Regions from separate parts of the Ureibacillus thermophilus genome, predicted to be linked through region 1. Evidence: riboswitches for the same ligand, from Rfam matches in the RefSeq annotation. Region 1 holds a riboswitch; the other holds the start of a gene.
What was found. A riboswitch is a leader RNA that binds a small molecule or an ion and turns the genes downstream of it on or off. The one in region 1 is predicted to bind cobalamin.

Region 2: linked by a shared signal. The riboswitch ahead of DKZ56_RS09680 (energy-coupling factor ABC transporter permease) and the one ahead of DKZ56_RS03630 (ABC transporter substrate-binding protein) in region 1 are both predicted to bind cobalamin.

What each region holds. Positions count from the first base shown of each region.
Region 1 is NZ_CP036528.1:735,376-743,545, forward strand. It holds gene glmS (glutamine--fructose-6-phosphate transaminase (isomerizing)) at 1-807, shown strand, start outside; gene DKZ56_RS03610 (hypothetical protein) at 1,164-1,718, shown strand; gene DKZ56_RS03615 (ATP:cob(I)alamin adenosyltransferase) at 1,829-2,353, opposite strand; gene DKZ56_RS03620 (ABC transporter ATP-binding protein) at 2,371-3,159, opposite strand; gene DKZ56_RS03625 (FecCD family ABC transporter permease) at 3,156-4,184, opposite strand; gene DKZ56_RS03630 (ABC transporter substrate-binding protein) at 4,191-5,180, opposite strand; cobalamin riboswitch at 5,343-5,528, opposite strand; gene DKZ56_RS03635 (hypothetical protein) at 5,649-6,179, shown strand; cobalamin riboswitch at 6,346-6,543, shown strand; gene DKZ56_RS03640 (ribonucleoside-diphosphate reductase subunit alpha) at 6,721-8,170, shown strand, end outside.
Region 2 is NZ_CP036528.1:1,956,358-1,964,527, reverse strand. It holds gene cobJ (precorrin-3B C(17)-methyltransferase) at 1-1,251, opposite strand, end outside; gene DKZ56_RS09695 (energy-coupling factor ABC transporter ATP-binding protein) at 1,260-2,114, opposite strand; gene cbiQ (cobalt ECF transporter T component CbiQ) at 2,115-2,897, opposite strand; gene DKZ56_RS09685 (energy-coupling factor ABC transporter substrate-binding protein) at 2,894-3,187, opposite strand; gene DKZ56_RS09680 (energy-coupling factor ABC transporter permease) at 3,188-3,937, opposite strand; cobalamin riboswitch at 4,068-4,246, opposite strand; gene DKZ56_RS09675 (acyl-CoA carboxylase subunit beta) at 4,463-6,010, opposite strand; gene mce (methylmalonyl-CoA epimerase) at 6,010-6,426, opposite strand; gene prli42 (stressosome-associated protein Prli42) at 6,552-6,647, shown strand; gene DKZ56_RS09660 (BrxA/BrxB family bacilliredoxin) at 6,874-7,311, opposite strand; gene meaB (methylmalonyl Co-A mutase-associated GTPase MeaB) at 7,422-8,170, opposite strand, start outside.

The sequences.
Region 1 (8,170 bases):
CCTTTGCTTTCTGAAAAACCGCTGTTCATCTTCATTTCCCAATCAGGGGAAACAGCTGACAGCAGACAAGTGCTTGTGAAAGTGAAAAAAATGGGCCATCCAACTTTGACGATTACAAACGTAGCAGGCTCTACTCTTTCCCGTGAAGCGGATTACACATTGCTTCTTCATGCTGGCCCTGAAATTGCAGTTGCGTCAACAAAAGCTTATATTGCACAGCTTGCAGTGCTTGCTATTGCCGCTTATGTTACTGGAAAAAGCAAAGGAAATCAGATTGATTTCGATTTAAAAACAGAACTTGCCATCGCTGCAAATGCAATTCAGTCTATTGTCGATTCTAAAGAGGAATTGCATAAAATCTCAAAAGAGTATTTAGAAACTACGCGAAATGCCTTCTTTATCGGACGCAATATCGATTATTATGTAAGTTTGGAAGGCGCTCTAAAACTAAAAGAAATTTCATATATCCAAGCGGAAGGTTTTGCCGGCGGGGAGTTGAAGCATGGAACAATTGCGTTGATTGAAAAAGGAACGCCTGTCTTTGCCCTTGTTACGCAAGAGCCAGTGGCATTAAACATCCGCGGCAACGTAAAAGAAGTGGTAACCCGTGGAGCCAATGCATGCGTGATTTCCATGGAAGGTCTAGATGAGCACGATGACCGCCTTGTCATTCCGAAAGTTCATCAATTGCTAACGCCGATGGTTTCTGTCGTGCCACTCCAATTTATTAGCTACTATGCAGCTCTTGACCGCGGCTGCGATGTCGACAAACCACGAAACTTAGCAAAATCCGTAACCGTAGAATAAATAAAGTAATCAAAAAAGGGGGCGTCTGAAAAGTTGAGACGTCCCCTTTGCGGCTTTAGCTAGTGCTTCGCCGCAGATAAATTGCGACAAGGAGGCGCGTTTTGTGTCCACCGCAGGGAAAGTTTTTAAGAGGATATTACTATAAGAAGTAAGGCTGTTCAGAAAGTGTTCGACTTTCTGGACAGCCTCGTTTTTTATTTTAAAATTATTTCATCTACTGAATAATTTTCAACTTATATTCACATAGTTTTCCTGAGAATAGAGTGAAAAATTTTTAGTACGAACATTTTTTCAGAGGTTTTTCATATTGCTTATTTACACTTCTATTAAAAATCAATATGAACAGGAGAAGATGTATGAAATATTTGAAATTATTGATGGCACTAACATTCTTTTTTACACTGATTTCTACGTCTAGTTACATTGCATTTGCCGATGATGATTTTGGGAAGCATCATGAGCATTACGAATGGGAGTATGGCAAAAAAGAACATATAGACGATCGCTATGAAGATGCAGGAGAAATGATTGGCTGGGGAACCGTTATCACATTTGCAGTGGCTGGGTTAATATTTCCAATGAGAAGATTAACAAAACCGATGATTACGACATTTCCGTCAATTAAGCAATTTTATATATCGATCACGAAATTTTTAGGTAAATACCACATACTGATTGGAATTGCCACTCTCATTTTAGGTATCAGTCACGGAATTCTCATGTACCTTCATGAAGGAAGATTAGAAGATGAAGGGGTAAGTGGGTTAGTATCAATAATTGTATTTACAATAGCTGGTGTTATTGGGTTGATGTTATTTAAAAATAAAAAGGTTAAAAGCTTACGAACAACACATATGACGTTAATCGCTTTTTCAATAGTTATTGGTCTTTTCCATATTTTCATTTCCTAAAAATGTGAATTTAGTTGAGATCTCATTTGATTCGACAAGATTAACAATAAGTCGCAACTAAAAAAGCCTTGATACAGCCCAATTCTTGCTGTAACAAGGCTTCTTCTTTATTAAGATAAAGTATAGGATTTAGTATCAAAAGGAATTTCCTTCACATCGTTCAGCTTGTTAACGTAAAGAGCCATAGCATGGGCAACGTTTGATAGAAGGCCGATAAATTTGAATAATAAATCGCTAACCGGGTTTTCTTTATGTACATGATACAAGGCGCGGTAAACAAGCTTTGCATCATTTCTCACACGATGCAAATGTAGTGCTGCCAGACATCCTTGTGGTATGACGAAATGTTTCATTGCTTCGCCCACTTGTCCGCTATAATAGTCGTACCGTGAGCTTAACCATTCAACATCTTCTTCCGTGATAGCCAGGTTGCCCCGAACAGAACCATTGGCGTGATACGTTAATTGCTGCAGGCGAATAAGATCATCTTTTATAATTTGTTCATGCTCTTTGGTTAAATAGGGAATCACCATGCCAATGCTGACAGTTAAAGCATCTGAAAGCACTTCATAATCCACTTTGCAGCTTTTTTCTTTCATATAGCTATAACAAATATAACGTAAATCTTTTTTCATTGAATTTTACTCCTTCACTATGTTAATACATCAACAGGCATCATCTGTTTTTTCTTCGTTAAAGGTTCTTGATAAATGATGGATTTCACCTGAAATGTTTTGGCAATATTTTCAGTATTTAACGCGTCAGAAGGGGCATTATAAGCCACAAACTTTCCATTTTTTAAAAAAATACATTGGTCACAAATGCGGGTAGCTAAATTGATATCATGAATGGCTGCTATGACCGTTTTTCCTTCCTGTACGAGAGAATGAAGAATGTCCGTTACAATGACTTGATAGTAAATATCTAAGTCAGAAGTCGGTTCATCTAATAGTAAAATATCTGTTTCTTGAGCAATGGCTTTTGCTAAATAGACAAGCTGCCGTTCTCCTCCAGATAAAGAAGGGACAAATCGATGTTTCAAATGGCTGATGCCGACTTGCTCCAACGCTTTTTTGACGGCCAGCTGATCGGCTTTCATCCAGCGGGAAAACCGTTTTTTGTGTGGATAACGCCCCATTTCGACCACTTGTTGCACAGTAAAATTCGTTTCTAATGTGGTCGTTTGGGGCATATAGGTGATGCGTTTGGCGATTTCCAAAGGTTTCAGCTGTCGAAGGGACCGATTAAAAATTTTAATGTCTCCGCTATCAATCCGATTAATGCCGGCCAAACATTTTAATAAGGTAGATTTTCCCGTTCCATTCGGTCCAATGAGGGCAATAAACTTCCCTTTTTCAACAGTGAAGGAAAGGTTATTAAAAATGGTTCGGGCATTCCGATGAAAGGTTAAAGATTGAATTTCAAGAGCCGCTTCATTCATAAAAGTCCCTCCATTTTTTTCTGGCGCAATATTAAGAAAATAAAATATGGAGCGCCTAAGAATGCAGTAATGATCCCAATTTGAATTTCAGCTGGGCGAATAACGAGGCGCGCGATTAAGTCAGCCAATGTTAAAAATAATGCACCACCTATCAGACTGGTTGGTATCAAATAACGATGGGTTGGCCCAATCAACAAGCGAATCATATGAGGAACAATTAAGCCGACAAATCCAATGGCGCCAGTCAAAGAGACGCAAACCCCTGTTAATAAAGAAGCGCTAATTAATAAAATGGTGCGTGTCCGTTGCACATGGATGCCCAAGTTTTTCGCTTCCTCTTCCCCAAGCAATAAAATATCCAACTGCTTGCGGTAGCTGAATATGAGAATATTGCAAAGGATAAAAGGGAGGATTAACAGCTTTACATCATCCCAATCCCGTCCATTTAAATTGCCCATAAGCCAGTATAGAATTTGCTGCAATTGGCCGTAGCTCGCGTATGTAATAATAAGAGAACTGCAAGCGGAAATGAACGAACTGATGGCGACCCCTGTTAAAAGAAGAGTTAACATGGATGTTTTGCCGTTTGATGTAGAAATGATATAGACAAGAAGCAAAGTGAGGAGAGCCCCTAAAAAACCAAAGACAGGAACAAAAAAGGTACTGATATGGGATAATCCAAAATAAATAGCAATGACTCCTCCTAAAGAGCCTCCTGATGAGATGCCAATGATGCCCGGTTCTGCCATCGGATTGCGGAATAAGCTTTGCATGACCACCCCACACACAGCTAAACTGGCACCAACAATGCTTGCTACAATGACACGTGGCAAGCGAATATAAAGCAAAATCTGTTCAAAGGTAGAGTCCGTTTCAAAATAGAAAAAAGGAAGTTTCGCCAAAAAAACTTGAACGGTTTCAAAAAAGGGAATCGTCACGCCACCGAAACTCGTGGCGATGACGATACTGAATAGAAATAATATAAAACTGGCGATAAAAAAGACGGGCATTTTCAGTTGCTTCATCTTTTGTTACTCCTTAGATAAAATCGCAGCCATTTCTTCTGCTCCTTCGATTACATAGTGGGAGGCAGTGGTTACATTGGCGCTGTCTAGCACATAAATCTTATTGTTTTTAATAGCTGGCACGTCTTTTAGTGCAGGGTCTTTTTTCCATTCTGTTACGAAAGCCGGCTCCCCATTGTTTGTAGTAGACCCCCAGGCAGTTGTAAAAATCACATCTGGTTTTAATTGAACCAATACCTCTTTTGAAATTTCCGGGTAGTCAGGGTAGGATTCGCCTACAATCCCCGCTTCCGATACAACATTAATTCCGCCGGCTAATTTAATCATTTCACCGATTGTGGTATTGTCTGTCACACTGGAGGAGTATTCCGTGTAATAAAGAACGCGGGGTTTATTTTCTTTTTTGTCCGCTTTTTCTTTTAATGCATCGATTCGTTTTTGAATATCCGAGATTAAGTTATTCGCTTTTTCTTGTTCTCCGACAATTTTCCCCAGCGTTTCAACGGTTTTTAAAATACCTTCAAAGGAAGTGTCATCGATGACTTGGAATGTTGTAATTCCGGCATTTTCTAATTGATTCAATACATCTGGATTAACGTAAGAAGGAATAATCACTAAATCTGGCTTTAATGCTAAAATTTGCTCGGCTGTTACGGTTTCAAATTTCGTTTCAATTGAATCGGTTTTGCCTGCAACATTGGAAATCGCTGGATCACTAGAAATCGCTGTGACGCCTACAAGATTTTCAGAAGGTACTAAATCCACCAGCAATTCATCGACAGCTAAAGCAGTCGAAACAATACGTTTCGGTTTTTCCGAAATGGTAATTTCCTTACCACGGCCATCTGTCACCGTCAGCGGATAAGCCGATTGTTTAGCTTGTTCGGATGGTTGATTTGTCGAATTTTCATCATCATTATTGGCAGTATCGGTATTACAAGCTGTTAAAAATAATAAAAGCAATATGGGTAGTAGCAATTTGGTGAATTGATTCATCACAAATCTCCTTTTCTATAAAATTTTTTATATGTTTAGTGTGGCCACACATTAAACCAAAATAAAAAGCCTATATCCCAAGTGGGAATACAGGCGTGAAAGCGTTAAAAAGCACAAAAAAGCATAACTTGCTTGCACCCGTTCTTTTCCCACCCGAAAAGACGTTTGCAAAGTGTTTAAGCAGGCTTCCTGACTCGGACTTCCTCTTACTCCTAACCCTTCCCGAATGTAACATTCAGTGGTTACTGTTAGTTTCATCCATCCTCACAGTAGCGGGGGCTGTACTAGATTTTCACTAGTTTTCCTTTTACCTCTTCCAAGAAGAGCACTTAAACACCCTCGATATGAAATTAACTATAATCTAGCATAAATCATTTAATAAATGCAATAGTATAACAAAACTTTACATGATTGCACCACATCGGATATACTAATCAGCAGTTTTTCTTTTTGGGAGGGAAGATATCTATGGCAAAAGACTGGCGTTATATTAGTTATCCGTTTATGCGGGAGAAAAGTTGCTTGGTAGATTATGAAATTATGACAGACAGCTTAACGACAAAAATAGGAGATTGCATAAGTGTAAGCAAAAATGAACATAAGTTTGAAGAAATCACTCAAATTTTAAGAAAAATCCAACCGTTAGCTTATCATGCAAATGGATCTGTAAGAGGTCGTTTAGCGATTACAGAAGAAGATTTAATGTGGCTGGAATCTGTATATGATGATTTTGTCGAACGAGCAGGCGAGACAAATAAGCAATTCGTTTTGCCACAAGGTTCTGAGTTGGCGACGCGATTGCATATTTGTCGAAGTGAAGCGAAAAAGAGCTATCGTGCTTTACACAAAGTAAGCGAAGAGAGAGAAGTGCCGGAAATTTTGTTTCAGTTTTTAGGACTTTTAGCGAATGTATTTTTTGTAATGGCAATTGAAGCGAATAAATTAACTAAAACCGAAGAAATCCCTTTTATCAGCAAATCTTATGGAAAAACTAAATAAATAGTTTATAGATAGCCCAAATTTATATATATGGCAAGTTAGTTAAGAGAATACTAGATGAAAACGATTTGTAAATATTTTAGATTTACTTTTTAAGATTGTAAGCATGAATTTTATATGATAACATACACTATATATTGTGTAGTTTAAAATTTAATAACACAAAATGTTGAGTATAAAGTTATGGTGGTAATTTTTAATACCTTAATAGGGAATCCAGTGAGAATCTGGAGCTGCCCCCGCAACTGTAAGTGTGGACGAATTAGCAAACCACTGTATCGATTTACTGAAAGGTGACGATACGGGAAGGGCTATAGTAGGAGGATACACGAGCCAGGAGACCTGCCATACTTTGTAGTTTCTATTCTTCGGGGTGTGAGAAGGAGAAACGATAGGAAAAGATATATTTTACATATGTTTTATTTCTGTCGTATTCTTCCTTTTTCCGTCTATTCCCCGAGAATGACGGATTTTTTATTTTTAGGGAGGAATTAAGGTGACAAGAAATCAAAGTATTGAACAGGAAACACTTTCTGAATTCATCGATCGTATTTTTAATGATTTCAAGTTGGCATCAGACCAATACAAAGAGAAGATTCGAAAAGCAGGAGTAACCAATCCATTCGATGAGAGAGATGCAGATATTTTAATTAAGTATGCTCTTGAAAATATTGATGAAGCAAATACAGAATGGACCTATATTGCAGCAAGAATTTTTTTACAAAATCTTTATTATAAAGCAGCAAGAAACAGAGGATATGAATTTAATCATAATCGTACTTATGGATCGTTTTATGATTTGATTCGGATATTGACCGAAAAAGGAATCTATTCCGAAAAGTTATTAATGAAATATACAAAACAAGACATTGAGTATTTTGAATCAGTTATTGAACCTAAACAGGATTTGTTATTTACATATCCAGCTATTCTATCTTTGGCAACCCGTTATTTAGCAAAGGATTATGAGAAAAATGTTTATGAATTGCCACAAGAACGCTGGATGATTATTGCGATGTACCTTATGCAAGACGAAGATAAATCCATGAGAAATGAGTATGTAAAAGAAGCGTATTGGGCTTTAAGCAATCTGTATATGACTGTTGCGACCCCAACACTTGCAAATTCCGGAAAAACACATGGGCAGTTATCTAGCTGCTTTATTGATACTGTAAATGATAGCTTACAAGGAATCTATGATAGTAATAGCGATGTTGCCCAGCTTTCTAAAAATGGAGGCGGTATCGGTGTTTATATGGGGAAAATTCGTGCAAGAGGTAGTTCCATCAAAGGATACAAGGGCATGTCAAGTGGTGTTATACCATGGATTAAGCAATTAAATAATACAGCAGTCAGTGTTGATCAGCTTGGTACAAGAAAAGGCGTTATTAGTGTGTATTTAGATGTATGGCATCGTGATATAGAAGATTTCCTTGATTTGAAACTCAATAATGGTGATGAACGGTTGCGTGCGTATGACATATATACAGGAGTATGTATACCCGATTATTTTATGGAACAGGTAGAAAAACGGGGAGATTGGTATTTATTTGATCCATATGAAGTGAAACAAGTGATGGGTTACTCGCTAGAAGACTTCTATGATGAAAAGAAGGGCGATGGACAGTGGCGTAAAAAGTATCAAGAATGTATTCAAGCCAATCTTTCTTCCAAAAAAAGAATTCCAGCAATAGATATTATGAAGCGAATCATGAGATCCCAATTAGAAACTGGCGCACCGTTTATGTTTTATCGTGATGAAGTCAACCGCCAAAATGCCAATTCCCATCAAGGTATGATCTACTGTTCAAATTTATGTACGGAAATTGCGCAAAATCAATCTCCAACAGAATTTATTGAAGAATATATCGAAAACGAAAATATAATTGTAAAAAAATATAAAGCTGGTGATTTTGTTGTTTGCAATTTGAGTTCTATCAATTTAGGCCGTGCTGTACCTGATAATGTTTTAGAACGTTTGATTAAAATTC
Region 2 (8,170 bases), 1.2 Mb from region 1:
TTTTCCTCCAAATCTCTGTTGCAGCTTTTCAGCGTACGGTATCGAATCCTTTTTTTCACCATCACAAAAATCACAAGCCTTCACCGTAATGACATCTCCTACAGGCATCACCAGCAAACCAACATTTGATAATTGTTCTACAATTTGTTCTGGATGATTAGTTGGAATACTTATCCGCAACTGATGATCCCTTGAATAGTCCATCCTTCCCTCATGACCAACAACTTCAGCCAATAGCTTAAATTGCTCAGGGGTGAATCGTTTATTTGCCACTCCAGGACTTATGGCAAACTCAAAAACTGGTTTATAGTCTGTTTTTTCAACAACGAAATTTGGCTTTCGGTCCAGCATTGCAATTGCTTCGCATGCTAGTTGAAAAGGGGTTTTTTTTGACTCTCTTTTCTTCGATTCCAAATTTTCCAAAGACCAAGGTTCTGCTTCTTTTTTCAATCGTTCATGAGGTTTCAATGGTTGTACCTCGCGATCAAGCGTATATTTTCGTTGATACCCCCTCGGCGTAATCATTAAGTCATCATATACAAATGTGGAGGTGTTTCCAATAATCACTGTTGTGAGCATACTAATCTCGTGTTCCAGCATATTATCCAACGTCGTAATCACAATCGTTTGTCTTTCGCGATAAGCACTTTTTACAAGTCCCACCGGTGTATTCGGTGACCGATATTTTAGTAATATCCGTCTTGCTTCCACGATTTGTTTTGTTCTTCTTCCGCTTTTCGGATTGTATAGAGCAATCACAAAATCAGCTGCTGCCGCTGCTTCAAGCCTTTTTTCGATAATTGTCCATGGTGTTAAATGATCACTTAAGCTGATTGTGCATGAATCATGCATAATCGGGGCACCGAGTAGGGAACTACAAGAATTGATGGCAGAAATTCCGGGAATGACTTCCACTTCAACCCCTGACTCTTTATGCCAACCTTGTTCAACGAGTACTTCATAAATGAGACCGGCCATGCCATATACACCGGAATCTCCACTAGAAATGACCGCTACCTGGTGCCCTTCTTCCGCAAGTTTTACCGCAGCCTGTGCACGTGAAACTTCTTCCGTCATCCCAGTACTTATAATTTTTTGTTTGACGTTTAATAAATTTTTTATTAATTCCACATAAGTTTTGTATCCAATGATATAATCACTTGCTTTTATCGCTTCCACTGCCCGATATGTAATGTGATTAGCGTCCCCTGGACCAAAACCGACAATGTATAGCTTTCCTCTCAAAGACATCACCCCATTTATATTGTTACCTTCAATAAATAATCTTTAAGAATTTCCAATAATTGTTCTTTTGAACGGTAATCAATTGTATTTAAATTCACCCCTCCATTTTTCAATATTTGCGCTATTTCGAATATTATTGATGTTTCCAGATTTGCTTTAGTAATAATATCTTTGTGTTCTTCAAACAGTTGAGAGAAATTACCTTGAAATAACACTTCACTTTGATGCATCACAATTGCTTCGTCAGCCCATTCATAGGCAAAATCAATATCGTGAGTAGAAAGAATAAGTGTTCTCCCATCACGATGAAGTTCATCTAATAGTTTCCTTATTTTCTTTGTGTAATAAATATCCAAAGATGCAGTTGGTTCATCAAAAAGGATGACTTCAGGATCCATAGCAAGCACACCTGCGATGGAAACCCGCTTTTTTTGTCCACCGCTTAAAAAATGAATCGGTTTATCTAACAACTCACCTACGTCTGTCAGAACAATTGCTTTCTCAATTAACGTCTTTCGTTCCCGTTCCGGCAACTTTAAATTATATGGTCCATAACATATGTCATCTCGAACCGTCCCATTAAACAACTGGGTTTCAGGGTTTTGAAAAACGATTCCTACCCGACGTCTTAAATTGATCAACTCTTTCCTCGAATAGGTTAATGGTTGTCCATCGATGCAAATTGTGCCGGATGTTGGTTTTAACAACCCATTTAAATGCAATAATAATGTGGACTTTCCTGCACCATTGCTGCCTAAAAGAGCAATTTTTTTTCCTCGTTCAATTCGTAGATTGATATTTTTTAAAGCCTCAGTCCCATCTTCATAACGGTAGTACACTTCGCTCAGTTCGAAAATAGTAGTACTCATTCAACCAGCTCTCCCAACGGTGAAATTAAAAGCGATAATCAATATACTGATTAACATAATGAATATCCAACGGCTTCTTGAAAATGGAATTGTTCTTGCAATAACAGCCATATAACTATTTAAACTTCTTGCATTGACTGCGTTGTTTAAATCTTTCATTTCATGGAATACCTTAACAAATAAAGCGCTAATAATAAGTCCAATCGACTTTATCGTTTTGATAGATGAACCATGTCCCAATCTTGCTTTTTGTGCAAGAAATATTGTCCTGCTTGAATCCAGAAATAAAAATATAAATCGATAGATTAATGCGATTAAATCCAACAAAACCTGCGGAACTTTCAAGCACTGTAAACCAAACAGAACATCCTGAATGGTTGTCGTTAAGATTAAGAAGTACAAGCAACTGATACTCGATAAGGAAACAGAAAATAAAGTCAAGGCCTTTTCAATACTTTCCTTCATGATTGAAATAACAACGGGACCAATGATGGATTGAAAAATTGCTCCTTCTAAAGGGCTTTCGGTAAAGCTGAGTAAAATAACCAGTATACTTGATAATAAAAAAGTGACGGGAATTAACAATAACTTCCAATATATACGAACAGGAATTTTGCCAAAAATTATGGTAATCACAACCATGATGAAAAATATGAATAAAGACGTGTATATATTTTGAAACAGGATATTAAGTATTAAAGGAATCAATGCAAATACTATTTTTTCAATCGGATGTATGTTTCTTAATGGTGAATGATAAGCGTAAAATTCCAGCATTCTCATTTCGGTATCTCAGCATTTCCGCCCCTATTCCGGCCTCTCATATATCCTATAAAATAACCGATAAACCCAGCACCGGCAGCTCCTTGCAAGACGAATAATAAACTTTCGATTTCACCACTAGGAGGTTCCCATATACTAGAAAACCAAGGTTTATAGGATTCGTTCAGCTCTGTGATCAATTCTTCCGCTTCCCCGTCTGCACCGCCGTATTCTGCATTTCCATTGAACATCAGCGGAATGCAAATCAAAGCTATCGTAATAAATAAGATAAATGCGTTATTTTTTAACATCTATTTCGCCTCCTGAGTTTTGTTTAACACTTGAAGCAACTTTAATTCATTTACGTTATATTTCACCAAGAAATTCATCACCATGACTGAAAGCAACCCTTCTACAATCGCTAAAGGAATTTGAGTAATTGCAAAGACGCTAGCGAATTTGACAAATGAAGCAAATATACCACCCACTTCAGAGGGAAAAGCAAGTGCAAGTTGAATAGATGTAATGACGTAAGTGCCTAAATCAGCTAATGAGGCAGCCAAAAAGACTGCAAATGTAAACGTTAGACCGATCTTTTGCGCCCCCTTAAATACTCCATATGCAATAAAAGGACCGGCAACAGCCATAGAAAATGCATTGGCACCAAGCGTCGTTAACCCCCCATGCGCCAATAGCAATGATTGAAACAGCAAAACAATACTACCTAGAACACTCATTACAAAAGGACCAAATAAAATCGTTCCTAAACCCACCCCGGTAGGATGAGAACAACTCCCTGTAACGGAAGGAATTTTTAAAGCGGATAAAACGAATGCGAATGCTCCGGATAAACCCAGCAATAATTTTGTCTCAGAATGATCCTTTATAAGATTGCTTATTTTCTTTAACCCTATTATTAGAAAAGGTAATGTTACGAGCCACCAAAAGACAGCCCATTCTGCCGGCAAAAAACCTTCCATGATGTGCATAGCAAAGGCAGGCTTAGGAACCAACAACAATAATGCTAAAAAATAAATTGGCTTTTTAAACGAAATGTTCATAAAAACCCTCCTAAAAAAATATATGAATAATAAAAAAACACTGCTAAAATAGCAGTGTCCCACAACAAGGCATAACGATACGCATAATGCTAGTATGATGCCTATTCGTGTACCTATCCTCGTAGGACACTACCATCCACTCCATACGGCAGGTCTCCTGGCTTAGATTCATCGCTTCAAAATCGCCTTCCCATTTTCACAGTGGCATTTGATTTTGAGCTCCTCTTCACAGTGGCGGGACCGCACTAGATTTTCACTAGTTTCCCTATTAAGCTAATTTTCATTAGCACCGTATGGAATATTCAATTGTTGAAATTTAATAGCATTGTAGCATATAGATTCAAAAATTTCTATATCTTTCTAAATAGAATTAAAAATTTGACAACTCATTTTTTCTTTCAGCCATTACAAAATGAAGATTTTTGCTTTCTTTTGTATCAAAATAGATAACCTATTTAAAATTTTTAGAAAAAAAGTAGTACAAACCGGGATTGGCTTGTACTACAAATGTTCGTATGCATTGGATTATAGCGGAATATTTCCGTGTTTTTTCTTAGGTCTTGATTCTTCTTTATTTTCAAGCATTTCTAATCCTTGAATTAACTTAATGCGCGTTTCTCTTGGATCGATGACGTCATCCACCATTCCAAGTGAAGCAGCAACGTAAGGATTTGCGAATTTTTCTTTATATTCTTCAATTTTTTCTTGGCGTGTTTTTTCTGGATCTGGGGAATTGGCAATTTCGTTTGCAAAGATGATATTTGCCGCACCCGCAGCACCCATTACAGCGATTTCTGCATTTGGCCAAGCAAATACAAGGTCGGCACCGATGGATTTAGAGTTCAATGCCACGTATGCACCGCCGTATGCTTTACGTAAAATTACAGTAATTTTTGGCACTGTTGCTTCAGAATAAGCATACAAGATTTTTGCACCGTGACGGATGATACCGCCATGTTCTTGTTTAACGCCTGGGAAGAATCCTGACACGTCTTCAAATGTAATGATTGGAATATTGAATGCATCGCAAGTGCGAATGAATCTGGACGCTTTGTCGGATGAATCGATATCAAGTCCTCCAGCTAAAGCTTTAGGCTGGTTACATACAAGCCCTACTGAATAACCTCCAATGCGTGCAAATCCAACGACGATGTTTTTCGCAAATTCTGAATGCACTTCCATGAAGGAACCTTCATCCACCACTTGCTCAATTACTTTACGAACATCATATGGACGAGTTGGTTCGATTGGCACAACGTCAATTAATTCAGGACGCCAATCATCGCCTTCTGGACGTGGCAAACGAATTGGTTTTTCTTTATAGTTTTGCGGTAAGTAGCTTAATAATCTTCTAATTTGTTGAATCGCTTCTTCTTCAGAAGGAGCACGGAAATGGGCATTACCGCTGATAGAGTTATGCACTTTTGAACCGCCTAAATCTTCTGACGATATTTTTTCTCCTGTAACCGCTTCAATTACTTTTGGACCCGTAATGAACATTTGAGAAGTTTTGTCCACCATTAAAATAAAGTCAGTAATCGCTGGTGAATATACTGCTCCACCTGCACATGGACCCATGATTACAGAGATTTGCGGAATTACTCCAGAATAAATGGAGTTACGGTAGAAAATGTGGCCATAGCCGTCTAATGAAAGTACGCCTTCTTGAATGCGGGCGCCGCCAGAGTCATTGATGCCGATGAATGGGGCACCGTTTTTCGCTGCTAAATCCATTACCGCCGCAATTTTTTTCGCGTGCATTTCGCCTAATGCACCACCGAACACTGTGAAATCTTGAGCAAATAAATATACAGGGCGGCCGTTGACTTTACCATAACCTGTTACAACGCCGTCACCAGGCCCTTTTTGTTCACCCATGCCGAAATCTGTAACACGGTGAGTAATAAATGGATTAATTTCGACAAAAGTACCTTCATCTAACAATAAATCAATTCGCTCACGGGCAGTGAGTTTGCCTTTTTCATGCTGCTTTGCAATGCGTTTGTCGCCGCCGCCTAAGTAAATCTCCCTTTTTCGGTCATACATTTCATCAATTTTATCTAGCATATCCATTATTCATTAACCCCTTTTCCATTTTTTTCATATAGTTCATATAAAACTCCAAAACTATCTTTTGGATGAATAAAGCAAGCTTCTGCACCACCGGCAGCAGGAATCGGTTCTTCTGAAAGGAGGCGAACCCCTTTTTCTTTTAATTCCGCCATTTTTTCACGAATATTCTCCACTTTGAAGCAAATGTGTTGAATTCCTTCGCCACGTTTTTGAATATGATTGTAAATGGCTCCTTCTTCGCTTAATGGCTGCAACAATTCAATATGTACGTTTCCGGCATCAATAAACGCTACACGCACATTTTGAGTTGGAACTTCTTCAATTCTTTCTAGTTTTAAACCTAACACTTCAGTATAATATTTCACTGATTCGTCTAGGTTTTTTACGGCTATCCCTATATGATCGACTTTTTCCATGATGACACCCCTTCTGTTATAGTACATAACCTATTGTAGCGAATTTGCGAAAATTACGCTACGTACTTGAGAAATTTTTCAAATTTGATAAACTAAATCTATGAAAAAAAGGAGAGAGCGAGAAAATGAGCAATAAAAAATTTCAAAAAATAGTTGTGTATGCGATGATTGCAATTATGTTACTATCCACAATCGCATTTGGATTAGCGACATTTTTCTAACAGCAAACAGCGGTTACGATTAAGTAATCGCTATTTTTTATTTTGTTAAAAAAACATTTTTTAGCCCTTTAAACTGTATCATAACAGATTTTAGAAATAATATTCAGGATACTGATAAAATTTTATGATTTCAGAAAATAGAATTGGCTCTGAATCTATAAAAAGACAAAATGTAGAATCCGCCATACTATTGCGGAGAAAATTAGTATGCGGATTCTTCATTTCATTAAACTTCATCGCAATATTCTTCAAAATAAGCCTGCAAATTCGTGATGACAGACATTACATCATGCCCTTCAATCTCATGGCGTGGGATATCCGCCACCACTTTACCATCTTTCAATAAGACAAAGGCTGGAGAGGAAGGAATGTGCTCATCTCCAAAGTGCGCGCGTGCAGCTGCTGTTGCTTCTTTATCTTGTCCAGCGAAAACGGTTACTAAATGATCTGGCCGTTTATCATAATGGATGGCGTTAGCTGCTGCAGGACGTGCAATTCCACCCGCACAACCGCATACAGAGTTGATCATAACAAGGGTTGTCCCAGGGCGTGCAAAAGCTTTTTCCACCTCTTCAGGCGTTCTTAGCTGCTCATATCCCGCCGCTTCCATTTCGGCACGGGCTGTTGTGATAATTTCTTGCATAAATAAATCGTAATCCATCATGTTATTCATTCTCCTTTCAATTATTCATTTTAGCATAGTGAACAAAAGAGTTCATAGCAAATTCGAAAAGGAAGAAATGAAATACCCATTCAATGGATTACGGTTTCAATTTAGCCATTTTCAGGGAATAGTTGGTGAATTCCTTGAGTGACCGTAAGCTTCCCTTGTAAAATTTCTTCTTCTAATCGTTTCACTAACTCTTTGTTTTCTTTCTTGCCAAAAAATGAATCGATTAAATGGTCATGAATCATGGAATAAAACCAATCGCTCGTTTGTTCCTTTCTACGGATATACCAATAACCGGATTCCTTCATCTGTTTTTCAAAGGATCCAATCATTTCCCAAACATCCTTTAGCCCGATTTTCTCATAAGATGATACCGCAAGGGCTTGAGAAAGCCATCCCGGCGTTGCTGGCTGCAACAAATGCAAAATCTTCTTGTATTCGCTAACGGTTTTTTTGGCTTTTTCCACATTATCGCCATCCGCTTTATGAACTACAATCCCATCCGCCAGCTCCATAATTCCCTTTTTCATGCCTTGCAGTTCATCTCCTGCACCGGTTAAAACAAGAAGCAAGAAAAAGTCTACCATCCCGCGCACATACGTTTCACTTTGCCCAACGCCAACCGTTTCAATAAGAATTACATCATAGCCCGCTGCTTCACAAAGCAGCATTGTCTCCCTTGTTTTCTTATGAACCCCGCCGAGAGTTCCTGCACTTGGCGATGGGCGGACAAAGGCATTTTCATGGCGGCTTAAGTTTTCCATCCGCGTTTTATCTCCTAAAACGCTTCCACCAGAAATGGTCGAACTTGGGTCAATGGCAAGTACAGCCACCTTTTTTCCCATGTCGCAAA